DNA from 2 places in the Bradyrhizobium sp. BWC-3-1 genome. Region 2 is predicted to be linked to the other one. Evidence: riboswitches for the same ligand, from Rfam matches in the RefSeq annotation. Region 2 holds a riboswitch; the other holds the start of a gene.
What was found. Region 2 has a riboswitch for cobalamin ahead of RX329_RS28985 (DUF1636 domain-containing protein). Riboswitches for the same ligand answer to the same signal wherever they lie in the genome.

Region 1: it holds a riboswitch for cobalamin, as region 2 does, so the genes downstream of both, metE (5-methyltetrahydropteroyltriglutamate--homocysteine S-methyltransferase) here and RX329_RS28985 (DUF1636 domain-containing protein) in region 2, are expected to answer to the same signal.

Annotation. Positions count from the first base shown of each region.
Region 1 is NZ_CP136625.1:7,954,384-7,961,252, reverse strand. Features, by position in the region: gene RX329_RS38195 (4Fe-4S binding protein) at 298-501, shown strand; cobalamin riboswitch at 1,284-1,484, shown strand; gene metE (5-methyltetrahydropteroyltriglutamate--homocysteine S-methyltransferase) at 1,583-3,898, shown strand; gene RX329_RS38185 (cytochrome-c peroxidase) at 4,718-5,785, opposite strand.
Region 2 is NZ_CP136625.1:5,967,787-5,974,655, reverse strand. Features, by position in the region: gene cobD (threonine-phosphate decarboxylase CobD) at 1-674, shown strand, start outside; gene RX329_RS28995 (cobyric acid synthase) at 663-2,111, opposite strand; gene cobO (cob(I)yrinic acid a,c-diamide adenosyltransferase) at 2,122-2,757, opposite strand; cobalamin riboswitch at 2,798-3,016, shown strand; gene RX329_RS28985 (DUF1636 domain-containing protein) at 3,111-3,494, shown strand; gene cobW (cobalamin biosynthesis protein CobW) at 3,491-4,540, shown strand; gene cobN (cobaltochelatase subunit CobN) at 4,540-6,869, shown strand, end outside.

The DNA of each region.
Region 1 (6,869 bases), 2.0 Mb from region 2:
CGTTGGCGGTTTTTTGTCGCCGCCGGTTGAGGAAGCGTCAGCCTCGCTTGCCCCCGCGCTGACGTGCCAAACAAACCGACGGACGCTTCCAGCGTCAAGTCGCGACTGACTCTCGCAAGACGGGCCGAGGGCTCGTAGCCTGAAATTGAAGCGACCTGTTGCTGTCGCAGATGCAACATGGTCTCAGACCCGGGACAGCCGAATTGGGCAAATTGCCCAACATTGAGCGCGTCTGCGTTTGGCACGGCATTTGAAAGGGATCGCCCATGGCATCGCTCGCCTAAGGAGTCGGAAGGCATGGCTTACAAGATCGTCGCTTCGCAATGCACCGTTTGTGGCGCATGTGAGTTCGAGTGTCCCAACGCGGCGATCAGTCTGAAGCGCGACATTTACGTTATCGATGCCAAAAAATGTACGGAGTGCGAGGGCCATTGCGACACGCCGCAATGCGCGGTGGTCTGTCCGGTCCCTGACACCTGTGTCCCGTCCAAGACAGGATAGGCAGCCCGCGACCAAAAGGCCTCATCGCTCGATTTCGCGAACGAAGTTGTAGATGTGGGACCTTGAGGAGACCACGACCGCATGGGGCGCATCGAGGTCGATTAACATCGTTATGAGCTTAAGACGCTGAGCGACTCCGAGGAACCCCTCAAAGGGCTCTGTCGGAGGACACCGTCGAAATTGTCACGAACAAGGACAAGGCCCTCGATGCTCAGTGGCCGCGTTAAGGCCTATCATCGCTGGCCGCGAGTCGAGGCGAGGCAGACCGGCGTCGAGCGGCCACGGACGCATCGAAGCCGGCGCAAAAGTCGCTCAGCACGTGAACACCTATTGCACCGAGAAGATCATCTTGGCCAACCTCACGGAGGCGGACGACCTCGTGCCTGGTCGGGCCGCCGAACACCAAGGAGCCGACCTGATCATCCGTGCGGTCCTGGAGCAATCCGGCTTTCGAAATGTCTAGGGAGCCTCGTGGGCTGTGACCAAACGGATGCCGGCCGAGATGATCGCACCTTCCCGACGCGCTGGTTCGAAAAGCTGCTGACGGAAAAGGTCGCCTCCTCGCGATCACACAGATACCGAAAGCGGCCCGGGTTCGTTCCGGTCGTGGAGCTCAACCCTTACGCGAGCAACGAGCGAATGCATTTCACAGCGGAGCCTCCACAGATCCGGGCGTGTTCACCAGGCCGCGAGCAAGACCGTCGTGCCCGCCTAGTGCGCTCGTAATCGCTTGGGCAATATCGCAGCGAGAATCGGTAGGTTGACGCATCGATCCTCGTGCGCATAATTCAAGCCGTCGCGGTCTCCGGATTTCGTTTGATCTGGAGCTAAGAGGGAAGCCGGTGCAATGCCGGCGCTGCCCCCGCAACTGTAAGCGGCGAGCCGCTGTCCAACGAAGTCACTGAAGCCATGCGGCTTCGGGAAGGCCGGACAGCAGCGACGACCCGTGAGCCAGGAGACCTGCCTCGACAAGATATCGTCCACGGGCGGGGCGTCCCGGTGTGCGCCAAGCAGTTGTCGCTCACGCGATGTTCGCTGTCTGCGTCCGCCATGGCCTTTGCCCCAACATGGGGTCTAAGCTATGTCAATCCTTTCGCTTCCCGTTGCCACACTGGGGACGTCACGCATCGGCCCACGACGCGAACTCAAATTCGCGCTCGAGAGCTACTGGGCGGGAAAATCCAGCGAAGCCGAGCTCCTCGAGGCGGGGAGTGGACTTCGTGCCGCTAATTGGGCACGGCAGAAATCCCGCGGTGCGACCGTCATTCCTTCGAATGACTTCTCGCTCTACGACCATGTGCTCGATACCAGCCTAATGGTCGGCGCCATTCCCGACGTTTACGGCTGGAACGAAGGTCCTGTGTCGCTCAAAACCTACTTCACCATGGCGCGTGGCGCTCAAGACGGTGGTCACGCTCAGCATGGGCCCGGCGTAGCCGCACAGGAGATGACGAAGTGGTTCGATACGAACTACCACTACATGGTGCCGGAATTTCACCAGGATCAGATCTTTAAGTATGCCTCTCGGAAGCCGATCGAGGAATATGAGGAGGCAAGAAGCCTCGGCTATCAGACGCGGCCCGTCCTAGTGGGCCCAGTCACTTTCCTGAAGCTCGGCAAAAGCGTAAATCCCGCCTTCAATCCGCTGTCGCTGCTTGATCGACTCCTCCCCGTCTATGTCGATGTTCTCCGCGAACTAGCCTCGCGCGGCGCTGAATGGGTTCAGCTCGACGAGCCATGCCTAGTGATGGACGTCGACGAAGCATCTCGGGCCGCTGTCCGCCGGGCCTATGCTCATTTCGCTAAGGCCGTGCCGACCCTTAAAATCATGCTGGCCACATACTTCGGGGGTGTCGGCGACAATCTTGAAACAGTATTGGCCTTGCCCGTTGCCGGGGTTCATGTCGACCTGGTTCGTGCACCTGACCAGTTGGACGCGATTGTCGCCAGAGCAGGTAGAGATCTCGTGGTCTCGCTCGGTGTCGTTGATGGTCGCAACGTGTGGCGCTCTAATCTGCCGGCGCTACTCGACCAACTTGCTCCTATGGTCAAAAAACTGGGCAGGGACCGTGTTCAGATTGCCCCCTCCTGCTCGCTGCTACATGTTCCGACCGACATTGAACTAGAGATCGATCTCGATCCCAATCTGAAGACGTGGTTGGCGTTCTCAGTGCAGAAGATCAAGGAACTTTCGATATTGGGCAAAGCGCTGGCTGGCTATGCTGCCGACGTGGCCGATGAACTCACGCTCTCAGAGGATGCATCCGTCACCCGCGAAACATCGCCGAAGATCCACAGTGCGAACGTCGCCGGACGAATGGCCGCGATCGACGATAGCATGCGTCGCCGTCGCAGTGCGTTCACCCAGCGCGCCGACGTCCAACGCGTCGCCTTCGCATTGCCGATGTTTCCAACCACAACCATCGGATCCTTCCCGCAAACGGCGGACGTCCGCAATGCGCGTGCAGCTCATGCGCGGGGAGCGCTGAATGACACGCAGTACGAGCAGCTTCTGAAAGCGGAGACAGCCCATACCGTGCATTGGCAGGAAGATATCGGCCTGGACGTGCTCGTACACGGTGAGTTCGAGCGCAATGACATGGTTCAATACTTTGGCGAGCAGCTGTTGGGTTTCGCATTCACCAAGCACGGCTGGGTTCAGTCTTATGGCTCGCGGTGCGTTCGCCCTCCTATCCTGTTTGGAGATGTCTCCCGCCCGAAGCCCATGACCGTTAAATGGTGGCGACATGCGCAGTCTCTGACCAAAAAACCCGTCAAGGCTATGCTGACCGGACCGGTGACGATCCTGAACTGGTCGTTTGTCCGTGACGACATCCCGCGGAGCGAGACATGCCGACAGATCGCTCTCGCGATCCGAGACGAGGTCATCGACCTTGAGGCGGCTGGAGCGACCATGATCCAGATCGACGAGGCTGCGTTGCGGGAGGGATTGCCGCTGCGCAAATCGCAGTGGAAGGACTATCTCGATTGGGCAGTGGACAGTTTCCGCGTTTGCTCCTCCGCTGTCGCTGACGGAACTCAGATCCATACGCACATGTGCTATTCCGAGTTCAACGAAATCATCGATGCGATCGCAGCAATGGATGCCGACGTCATTTCAATCGAGGCGTCGCGCTCCAAAATGGAATTGCTCGACGCTTTCAAGAGCTACAAATATCCTAATGAAATCGGGCCAGGCGTCTATGACATTCATTCACCGCGCATTCCCGCAGCAGCCGAGATCAAGCAGCTGATTGTGTTGGCGCGGCAGCGAGTTTCCGATCGGCAGCTCTGGATCAATCCCGACTGCGGACTGAAAACTCGAAGATGGGAGGAGGTGCGTCCCGCGCTCGTCAATATGGTGGCCGCCGCACGTGAGTTGCGGGCCGAGGCATGATCGTACGGAGCGTGTCGCCAACGTATCTGTGAATAAGATGAACGCGCTTTGGGAGCTCGCGATATCCTTGCGAGCTTCCAAAGTTTCCAGCGCCTGCGAATGCCGGTTTGCCCCGGCGGAGGCGATCGCATACAGTGGCGACAAGCTCGAATCCGGCGGACGACCGCATGCCGGCCATACCGATTAGGTGACAATTCCAAGTCACTTACGCTCGACGCGAACCACGGTCCTATCGCTTCATTTATCCATCGCGTGGATGCGTCCCATCACAACAATCTATTTTACCGCCCCTGCGGAATTTCATACCTAATTTGCGCCTTCGCGCGGTCTTCGGGAAGATTTGCTGGTATTCGGCGGTGCCAAAATACTGGCGCGTGACGGCAAACTGACGGTTGAGTTTCAGGGCTCGGCAGTCAAACCGCCTGCGCGATGGATCCCAGCTCCATCAAGGCGCTGCCCGTGCCAACCGGACAGCTGGCAAGTGGTGAGCAAGTCCTGAAGTTTACGACAGGAGCGAAAGGCAAGCGGCTCGCTAAGTTGTGCAGAGCGATATCCGCTTCTCCTTGTTTGACGGCGAATGCCCTCGTCGTAAGTCGATCGCCGGTAGTCCTCCCTACCGACGAAAGCTGGAACGATGCGGAAAGCAGCGTCGCTCCCGCGTGACTTTCGCCCGGCCTCACATTGAGGCCGGGCGGCTTTTTATGTGCCTGCTTATCAGTGACAGCAGGGGATCATTCATTTTGGCGTCATTGCGGGACCCCGGGTTCTTGGAGCGCATCTGTTGCTGTTCGGCAGGGAATGAGGCCGGTGCTGCTAAGGCTATCTGTCTATTGAAGGCTTTGGTGTCGTGTTGGTGCGCGTCGGCAGTATCGGATATTCGATCTTAGGCAGCCGACCGGTCAGCGAGTTCAGAAATGAGACAATGTCGTTTTCCTCTCTATCGCTAAGCTTGGTGCCGAGCTGGATTTCACTCATCAGGGCAACAGCTTGCTTCAGGCTCCAAACCTGTCCCGAATGAAAGTAAGGGGCTCGCAACGCGACGTTTCGCAATGGCGCCGCGCGGAAGACATATTCGTCGCCGACCGCCCTGGTGACCGCAAACCGGCCCTTATCGGCGTCCGGAAGCACGCTTGCGTCCGGCTTTTTCATCACGCCGAACGGGAAGTAGGCCTGTCCACCGAGATTGATACCATTGTGGCAAGAAGAACATCCCTTCGCCATAAACAGCGCCAACCCTGACTTCTGCTGATCATCGAGAGCATGTGTATTGCCCTCCAGATACTGATCGAATGGAGCCGCAGGTGTAATGAGAGTCGCTTCAAAAGCCTCGATCGCCTTCGCAAAATTTTCAAACGTGACCGATCTCGCTTCGTTCGGAAAAGCGTTCTTGAACAAGACGACATAGCTGGGCATTGAGTTCAAGATACCGAGCACATGATCTGGAGTCGCATTCATTTCGGCACTCGCCTGCACAGGGCCGGCGGCTTGCGCCTTGAGGTCCGCGGCGCGTCCGTCCCAAAATTGCGCCGCATTGAACACTGCGTTGTAGACAGTTGGGGCCCGGCGCAGGCCGACCTTCCAGCCGTGACCAACGGAGGTCGGACCGGCATCGACTCCGCCGGTGCCGAGATTGTGGCACGTATTGCAGCTAATGATCCCGCTCGCCGATAGCCGCGGATCGAAGAACAGCATCTTGCCAAGCTCGACCTTTCCATGCGTCACCGGATTGTCTTTTACCGCAGGAATGACCGAGGGGATTGGATGGAAGATCTGCTTGGCGTTTCTCATCAGATCATCGTCGGCGTTAGCTCCTGATGACATCAGCAGCCCAATAGCTAAAATCGATGCTTCAGCGACAAGCCGAAGCTCCGGGATTGACATGTTCATACACCGCCTCATTAGTTCTGATTGTTAAACAAGGAAACAGTCGAAAGCGATGCCACGCGTTCCTCGACGGTCCGGCGCAGTATGCAGCGGATCATCTGAAGCGAGGCTGCATCAAAATGTGCGACTTTGCAGCTCGCCGCCGGCGTTCACGCACGGGCTTGAGGGGCTTACGTGATTCGCGAGTTGGCTTTGAGCTTAGATCGCGCCCTTTCTGTTGGTCGATCAGCCTAGCGCCTCAACGTTCGGCGTGATGGTCGATCTGACAACAACAAGTGTGCCGCAAGCAGTAAGCTGTCCTGTGGCCGCATCGTTGCTCCATCGAGCGATTGGGTGGCCAATACGCTCCCGCAAAGTTGATGTATCCGTCTTACTCCGCAGGCCGCGCTCAGCGCTCACGGTGTCATTGGACAATTAGCAACTGCGATGCCAGTTGCGTCCGAGATGCAAGTTGCTGATCTAGTTGTAGAACGGGTCCGGACGAACAAACAAAGTCTGATGTCTTGGTTTGATCACTACATTCAGTGTCACAGATGCCACAAGCGCCAGGCCCGGCTAGAGGTGATCGTAGATACTTTTGTGGTGAGGTTCGCTTGCTAGCTTGCCGGCCGCACGCGGGAACGGCGGTAACAAGACCTACGCAGCTGGGCGAGACACTGAGAGGCGCCCGGCGGTGCGCATCGTTCACGATTTCGCCGAGCCCGGCCGACTGAAGCCTCTCCGACTTATATCCGGGCCGCTCTGGCGCGCCGTCACCACGAAGCCCGGCTCGTTTGTAAGGACGAGCCTCAGAACCGAACATGGCTTCTTTCAATTCCACCTGAGGTTCGCTGGCATGGCAATTGCCGTGCTCAAGTCTGAAAGGCGCGGCTGCCCAGAGTTTGACGGTGCGACCGTCCGATTAATCGCTACTCCAATTTGACAGAGACCGGCCTGACCCCTGATCAGGCGGGTGTTGGTTGGATTACCTAGTCGGCCCACTCACGTTGCTGCTAGCTTTTGAAATCCTGCGGCCTGAGGGCAAAATAAGCTGAACTTCTGCAGGAGCAACCGCTACTTCGCGCTCTTGCGTTGAAGGACGCCGATA
Region 2 (6,869 bases):
CGACCTACAACGAATATGCCGGGGTCCTCTCGGCCGCGGGCTGGGAGGTCCAGGAGGTCGGGGACTTCGACGCATTGGCGGGCGCGGACCTCGCCATAGTCGTCAATCCCAACAATCCCGACGGCCGATGCCACCCACCAAGGGATTTGCTGACGCTGCTGCCGCGCGTCGGTCGTCTCGTCGTCGACGAGAGTTTCGCCGATGTAGCCCCGCAGCTATCGCTTGCATCCGGGGACCGGCCGGGGCTGCTGATCCTGCGCTCCTTCGGAAAGTTCTATGGCCTTGCCGGCCTGCGGCTAGGCTTCGCGCTCGGCAATTCGTCCGACATCGCCAGGGTCGCGGCGATATCGGGACCTTGGCCGGTCTCGGGAGCGGCGATCGCGATCGGCTGTCGCGCTCTGCGTGACGATGCCTGGGCCGAGGCCACGTCCGCGCGGCTCGCGCGAGACTGCGTTCGCCTCGACGGCATGGTGCAGTCGCAAGGCTGGACGCTCGTCGGCGGGACGCAGCTGTTTCGTCTCTACGAGACGCCTGACGCACCTGCCGCGCAGGAGAAGCTGGCGCGTCGCCATATCTGGTCTCGCGTGTTCGCGCGAGAGCCGACATGGCTGCGCCTCGGGCTTCCGGGCAGCGAATCCGAATGGACCCGCCTGGCCGAGACTCTAGCGCGCTAGGGCGAGCAGGCCGTCGACATCGAGATGGGCTTCGATGTGATCGGCGAGCGCATCGAGCGCGCTCTCGACCCTTGCGTGATAGGGCTCGTCGCCGGCGGGAATGTCGAGCTTCGCCAAAAAGGCCTTGCGGAAATCATCCGACGTGAACAGGCCGTGCAGATAGCTGCCCTGCACGCGTCCGTCGCGCGAGATCGCGCCTTCCGGTTCGCCATTCAGCCTTGCGAATGGCCGCGCGCGATCCGGCCCATCAGTGCGGCCGATGTGGATTTCATAAGCCTCGATCGGCTGATTGGTGGCGGCATGCAGCGCTGCGACGCGTGTCAACGTCTTCTCCGAGCTCATCACCGTTTCCACATCCAGAAGTCCGAGACCCGGTGTGTCGCCGGCGGGGCCCTCGATCCCCTCGGGATCAGCGACGCTGCGTCCGAGCATCTGATAGCCGCCGCAGAGGCCGAGCACATGGCCGCCTCTGCGGTACTGCGCCAGGAGATCGATGTCCCAGCCCTGCGCGCGCAGAAAGGCGAGGTCGCCGCGGGTGGATTTCGAGCCGGGAATGATGACGAGGCGCACGTCGCCGGGAATGGCCTCGCCCGGCCGCACCATCACGAGATCGACGCCGGGCTCGAGCTTGAGCGGATCGAGATCGTCGAAATTGGCGATTCGCGACAGCGCGAGACAGGCGATCTTGCATTGACCCGGTTTGCGCGCATCGCTCAGGCCCAGCGCATCCTCGGCCGGCAGCTCGCCGGCGCGCGCGAACCAGGGCAGCACGCCGAGGCCGCGCCATGCGGTCTTTTCTTCGATCAGTCTGTAGCCGTCATCGAACAATGTGGGATCGCCGCGGAACTTGTTGATGACAAATCCCTGGATCATCGCGGCATCGTCCGGGTCGATCACCGTCTTGATGCCGACGAGTTGCGCGATGACCCCGCCGCGGTCGATGTCGCCAACCAGCACGACCGGCACATCGGCCTTGCGCGCAAAACCCATATTGGCGATGTCGGCCTTGCGCAGGTTCACTTCGGCCGGGCTGCCGGCACCCTCCACCAGAACGAGATCGGCGCGCGCCTTCAGCCGCTCGAAGCTCTCCAGCACGGCGCCCATCAATGACGGTTTCATCGCCGCATATTCACGCGCACGCGCGGTCGCGATGCGTTTTCCTTGCACGATCACCTGCGCGCCGACATCGGTCTCGGGCTTGAGCAGCACCGGGTTCATGTCGGTGTGCGGCTCGACGCCGGCGGCGAGCGCCTGGAGTGCCTGGGCGCGGCCGATCTCGCCGCCGTCAACGGTGACGGCTGCATTGTTCGACATGTTCTGCGGCTTGAACGGGACCACGCGCAGGCCGCGTCGCACAAAGGCGCGTGCGAGGCCGGCAACGATGAGCGACTTGCCCACGTCCGAGCCGGCTCCCTGGATCATCAATGCGCGCGCCATCGCGAGTTTCTTAGAACTCGACGCCGGCTTGCGCCTTGATGCCGGAGCGGAACGGATGCTTGACCAGCGTCATCTCGGTGACGAGATCGGCGATCTCGATCAGCTCGTCCTTGGCGTTGCGGCCGGTGAGCACGACATGCGTCATCGGCGGCTTCGAGGCCACCAGGAAATCGACAACTTCGGCGATGTCGAGATAGTCGTAGCGCAGCGCGATGTTGATCTCATCGAGCACGACCATGCGGAGATTCTGGTCGAGGATCAGCTCCTTGGCCTTCTCCCAGCCGGCGCGCGCGGCGGCGATGTCGCGGGCGCGGTCCTGCGTCTCCCAGGTAAAACCCTCGCCCATGGCGTGGAATTGGCAGAGGTCGCCGAAATGGCCGGTCAGCATGCGGCGCTCGCCGGTGTCCCAGGCGCCCTTGATGAACTGCACGACCGCGCAGGGGAAGCCATGGGCGACGCAGCGGACGATCATGCCGAAGGCCGAGGAGGACTTGCCCTTGCCGGCGCCGGTGTGGACGATGATCAGGCCCTTTTCGCCGCTCTTGGTCGCCATGATCTTGTCGCGGGCGACCTTCTTCTTCGCCATTTTCGAGGCGTGACGGGCGTCGGTTTCGTCGGCCGTCTGGGTATCCGGTTCGGGCGTCATCGGACGGGGTCCTTCGGCTTGACAAGAGGCGGTCGGGGGCAAATGGTGGCCCGGCGTTGGTTCCTGTCCTACGACAGGCGAAGAGGGAATGCGATAGGGTCCGAATCGGCAAGATTTGGTTCCAAAATGCAGCCGCCCCCGCGACCGTGACCGGAGAGATGCCCGAAGCCACTGACCCCTAGGGGATCGGGAAGGCGGGGATCGAAGGGGAAACCCTGCTCCGCAAGCCGGGAGACCTGCCAACGCGGACGATTTTGGACCGGCGGACGGGGTGTTCCGCGACGGGGAAACGGGCCTTCGCAAGAACGGTTCGTGGGCCTCATCGCTTCCCGCTGTTTATTCTGGAAGAAGCGATGACCGTCACACTTCATGTCTGCATTGCCTGCCGCGCCGGCGAGACACTTGGCGAAGGCGAGACGACGCCCGGCAAGCGCCTGCATGGCGCGATCCTCGAGGCCGGCGTGCCCGACGGCGTCAGCGTGGTTCCCGTCGAATGCCTGTCTGCATGCAACCAGGGTTGCTCCGTCGCGCTCAGCGCGCCCGGCCGCTGGTCCTATGTCTATGGCCGTCTGTCGGATGCGAATGCGAGCGATGTGGTCGCGGGCGCCGCGGCCTATGCGGCCGCGCCCGACGGCCTCGTGCCCTGGCGCAGCCGCCCGGAGATATTCCGCAAGCAATCGCTTGCCCGCATTCCCCCCATTTCCCCCTTGGCCGTCGTGCCGGAGGCCGCCGAATGAATTCGCTCGCAAAAGTCCCGGTCACGGTCGTCACGGGCTTTCTCGGCTCCGGCAAGACCACGCTGATCCAGCATCTGCTTGCCAATGCCAATGGAAAGAAGCTCGCGGTGCTCGTCAACGAGTTCGGCAGCGAGGGCGTCGATGGCGAGATTCTGAAATCCTGCGCCGATGCGAATTGCCCGGAAGAGAACATCATCGAGCTCGCCAATGGCTGCATCTGCTGCACCGTCGCCGACGATTTTATTCCGACCATGGAGAAGCTGCTGTCGCGGGCCGTCAAGCCCGATCACATCCTGATCGAGACCTCGGGCCTGGCGCTGCCCAAGCCGTTGCTCAAGGCGTTCGATTGGCCGGAGATCCGTTCGCGCATCACGGTCGACGGCGTGATCGCGCTGGCCGACGCCGAAGCTGTCGCCGCCGGCCGTTTTGCGCCCGACCCTGACGCCGTCGAAGCGCAGCGCGCGGCGGACGGCAATCTCGACCATGAGACGCCACTGTCGGAAGTGTTTGAGGACCAGATCGCCTGCGCCGACATCGTGCTGCTGACCAAGGCCGATCTTGCGGGCGCGGCAGGCCTCGAAGCAGCCAAGGCGGCGATCACCGCCGAGATGTCGCGCCGCGTGCCGATGCTGGCGATCACCGACGGCGCGATCGACGCGCGCCTCATCCTCGGCCTCGGTGCTGCCGCCGAGAACGATCTCGCCGCGCGTCCCTCGCATCACGACGGCGAAGAGGATCACGAGCACGACGATTTTGCGTCCGTCGTGATCGATCTTCCTGAGGTCACCGATATCGAAGCGCTGGTTGCATCCGTTCAGCGTCTGGCGCGCGAGCAGAATGTGCTGCGCGTCAAGGGTTACATCGCGGTGCAAGGCAAGCCGATGCGCCTCTTGCTGCAAGCGGTGGGCGAGCGCGTGCGCCACCAGTTTGACAAGCCCTGGGGCGCGGGTGCGAGGCAGTCAAAGCTGGTCGTGATCGGCGAGCACGGCGATATCGACGAGGCCGCGATCAAGGCGGGACTCGGTCTTTCAGGATCCGGTATCTGATGCACGTCGTCTTCCGCGAGAGCCGCGGTCTCGAGGAGACCGCGATACCAAGGGACATTGGCCAGGACCCGGCCGATCTCGTGGTGCTCTCGTATTCGGATTCCGATCTTGCCGCGTTCGCGGCCGGCTGGCGCCGTGGCCGCGACAGCCTGCCGTCGCTACGACTGGTCAATCTCGCAGAGCTCCGTCATCCGCTCTCGGTCGACACCTATGTCGAACGCACGCTTGCGCACGCGCGCGGCATTCTCGTGCGTTTGATCGGCGGGGAATCCTATTGGCCGTATGGGCTCGCGGCCCTGCAGCAGCTGGCGAAGGAGCGCGGCATCGTGCTGGCCGTGCTGCCGGCCGACGGCCGCGACGATACGCGGCTGGACGCGTATTCGACCCTGCCGGTCTCGACGTTGCGGCGGCTCAAGGTGCTCTGCGACACCGGCGGCCCCGTCGCATCGCAAGCCGCGATCGCGCAGCTTGCGCTGGCCTCCGGACTCTATGCGGGGCCAGTTATCGGCGAGATGACAGTGCCCGAGATGGGCTTTTACGACCCCGCGCGCGGCGTCGTCGCCGCGCCGACGTCGGGTGAGGGCAGGCCGCGCGCGCTCGTGACCTTCTATCGCTCCTATCTCACCGCTGCCGACACCGGCCCGGTCGATGCCCTGATCGCCGCATTGCGCGAGAAGGGATTCGACGTGTTTGGTGTGTTCGTCACCTCGCTGAAAGCCGCGGGGGTCGCGGATTGGTTGCGGGTGCATCTTGCGCAAAATCCTCCGGCCGCGATCGTCAATGCGACGGCGTTCTCGGCGATGGGCGACGACGGCACGACGCCGTTCGATGCCGCATCCTGCCCCGTGTTCCAGGTCGCGCTCTCCACGGCCCGCCGCGAGGACTGGGCGAGCTCGCTCCGCGGCCTGTCGCCCGGCGACCTCGCGATGCATGTGGTGCTGCCCGAGGTCGACGGCCGCCTGTTCGCGGGCGTGGTGAGCTTCAAGTCTGCCGCGATGCGCGATCCCGATTTGCAATTTTCGCATCTGGCACACAAGCCCGACGAGGAGCGCGTGAAGGCCGTGGCCGCGCGCGTTGCGGCCTGGCGGCGTCTTGCGGAGACGCCGGCCGCTGACAAGCGGATGGCACTCGTGCTCTCCAACTATCCGGGCCGTCCGCATCAGATCGCGCACGCGGTGGGTCTCGATGCGCTGGCGTCGGTCGAGGCCCTGGTGTCCGATCTCGCGGAGGCCGGCTTCGATCTCGATCCGGTCCATGCGCTCGGTGAGACGCTGCTCAAGCAGACCTTGAGCTGGAGCGTCGCCGATTACCGTGCTGCACTGTCGCGCCTTCCGCAAGTGTTGCAGGATGATCTCGCGCAAGCCTGGGGCGCGCTGGAGACCGATCCGGGTTGTCGCGACGGCGCGTTCCATTTCGCTGCGATTCAATGCGGCCGGTCGATCATCGCGGTTCAGCCGGAGCGTGGCGATGCGACCGCGCGCGATGCCGACTATCACGATCTCGCCCGCACGCCGCGCCATGCCTATGTCGCGTTCTATCTCTGGCTCCGCGAGCAGGGCTGTGATGCCGTCGTGCACATGGGCGCGCACGGCACGCTGGAATGGCTGCCCGGAAAATCCGTGGCGCTGTCGCAGGCGTGCTGGCCGGAAGCCCTGGTCGGCGATTTGCCCGTCATCTATCCCTTCATCGTCAATGATCCCGGCGAGGCCGTGCAGTCCAAGCGGCGCCTGGGTGCCGTCACCATCGGCCATCTGCCGCCGCAGCTCGCCGCATCAGCGGTGCCGGACGGGTTGCGCAGGCTCGAACAGCTCCTCGACGAGTACTCGACGGCCGATGGCCTCGATCCCGCCCGTCGCCAGCGTCTGATCGCCGCGATCCGCGATGAGGCACGCGCGGCTGGCCTCGAAGACGATCTTGGCCTCGATGCAGCGGCCGCTCCGGCCGAAGCGATCCCGCGGATCGACCGCTTCGTCTGCGATCTCAAGGAAAGCCAGTTCGGCGACGGCCTGCATGTGTTCGGCCGCGGCGCCTGCGGCGACGCGGAACGCGACGCTTTGCGGGCCGCGCTTGCGGGCCGGCGCGTCGCGCCGGGGCCGTCAGGTTCGCCCTATCGCGGGCGCCAGGACGTGCTGCCGACGGGTCGCAATCTCTTTGCCGTCGATCCACGCGCGGTGCCGACGCCGTCGGCGCACGCGCAAGGCATCAAGCTCGGCGAAGAACTGCTACGTCGTCATTTGCAGGATCATGGCGACTGGCCAAAGGGCCTTGTCGTCGATCTTTGGGGCTCGGCGACGATGCGCACCGCGGGCGAAGAGTTTGCCATGGCGCT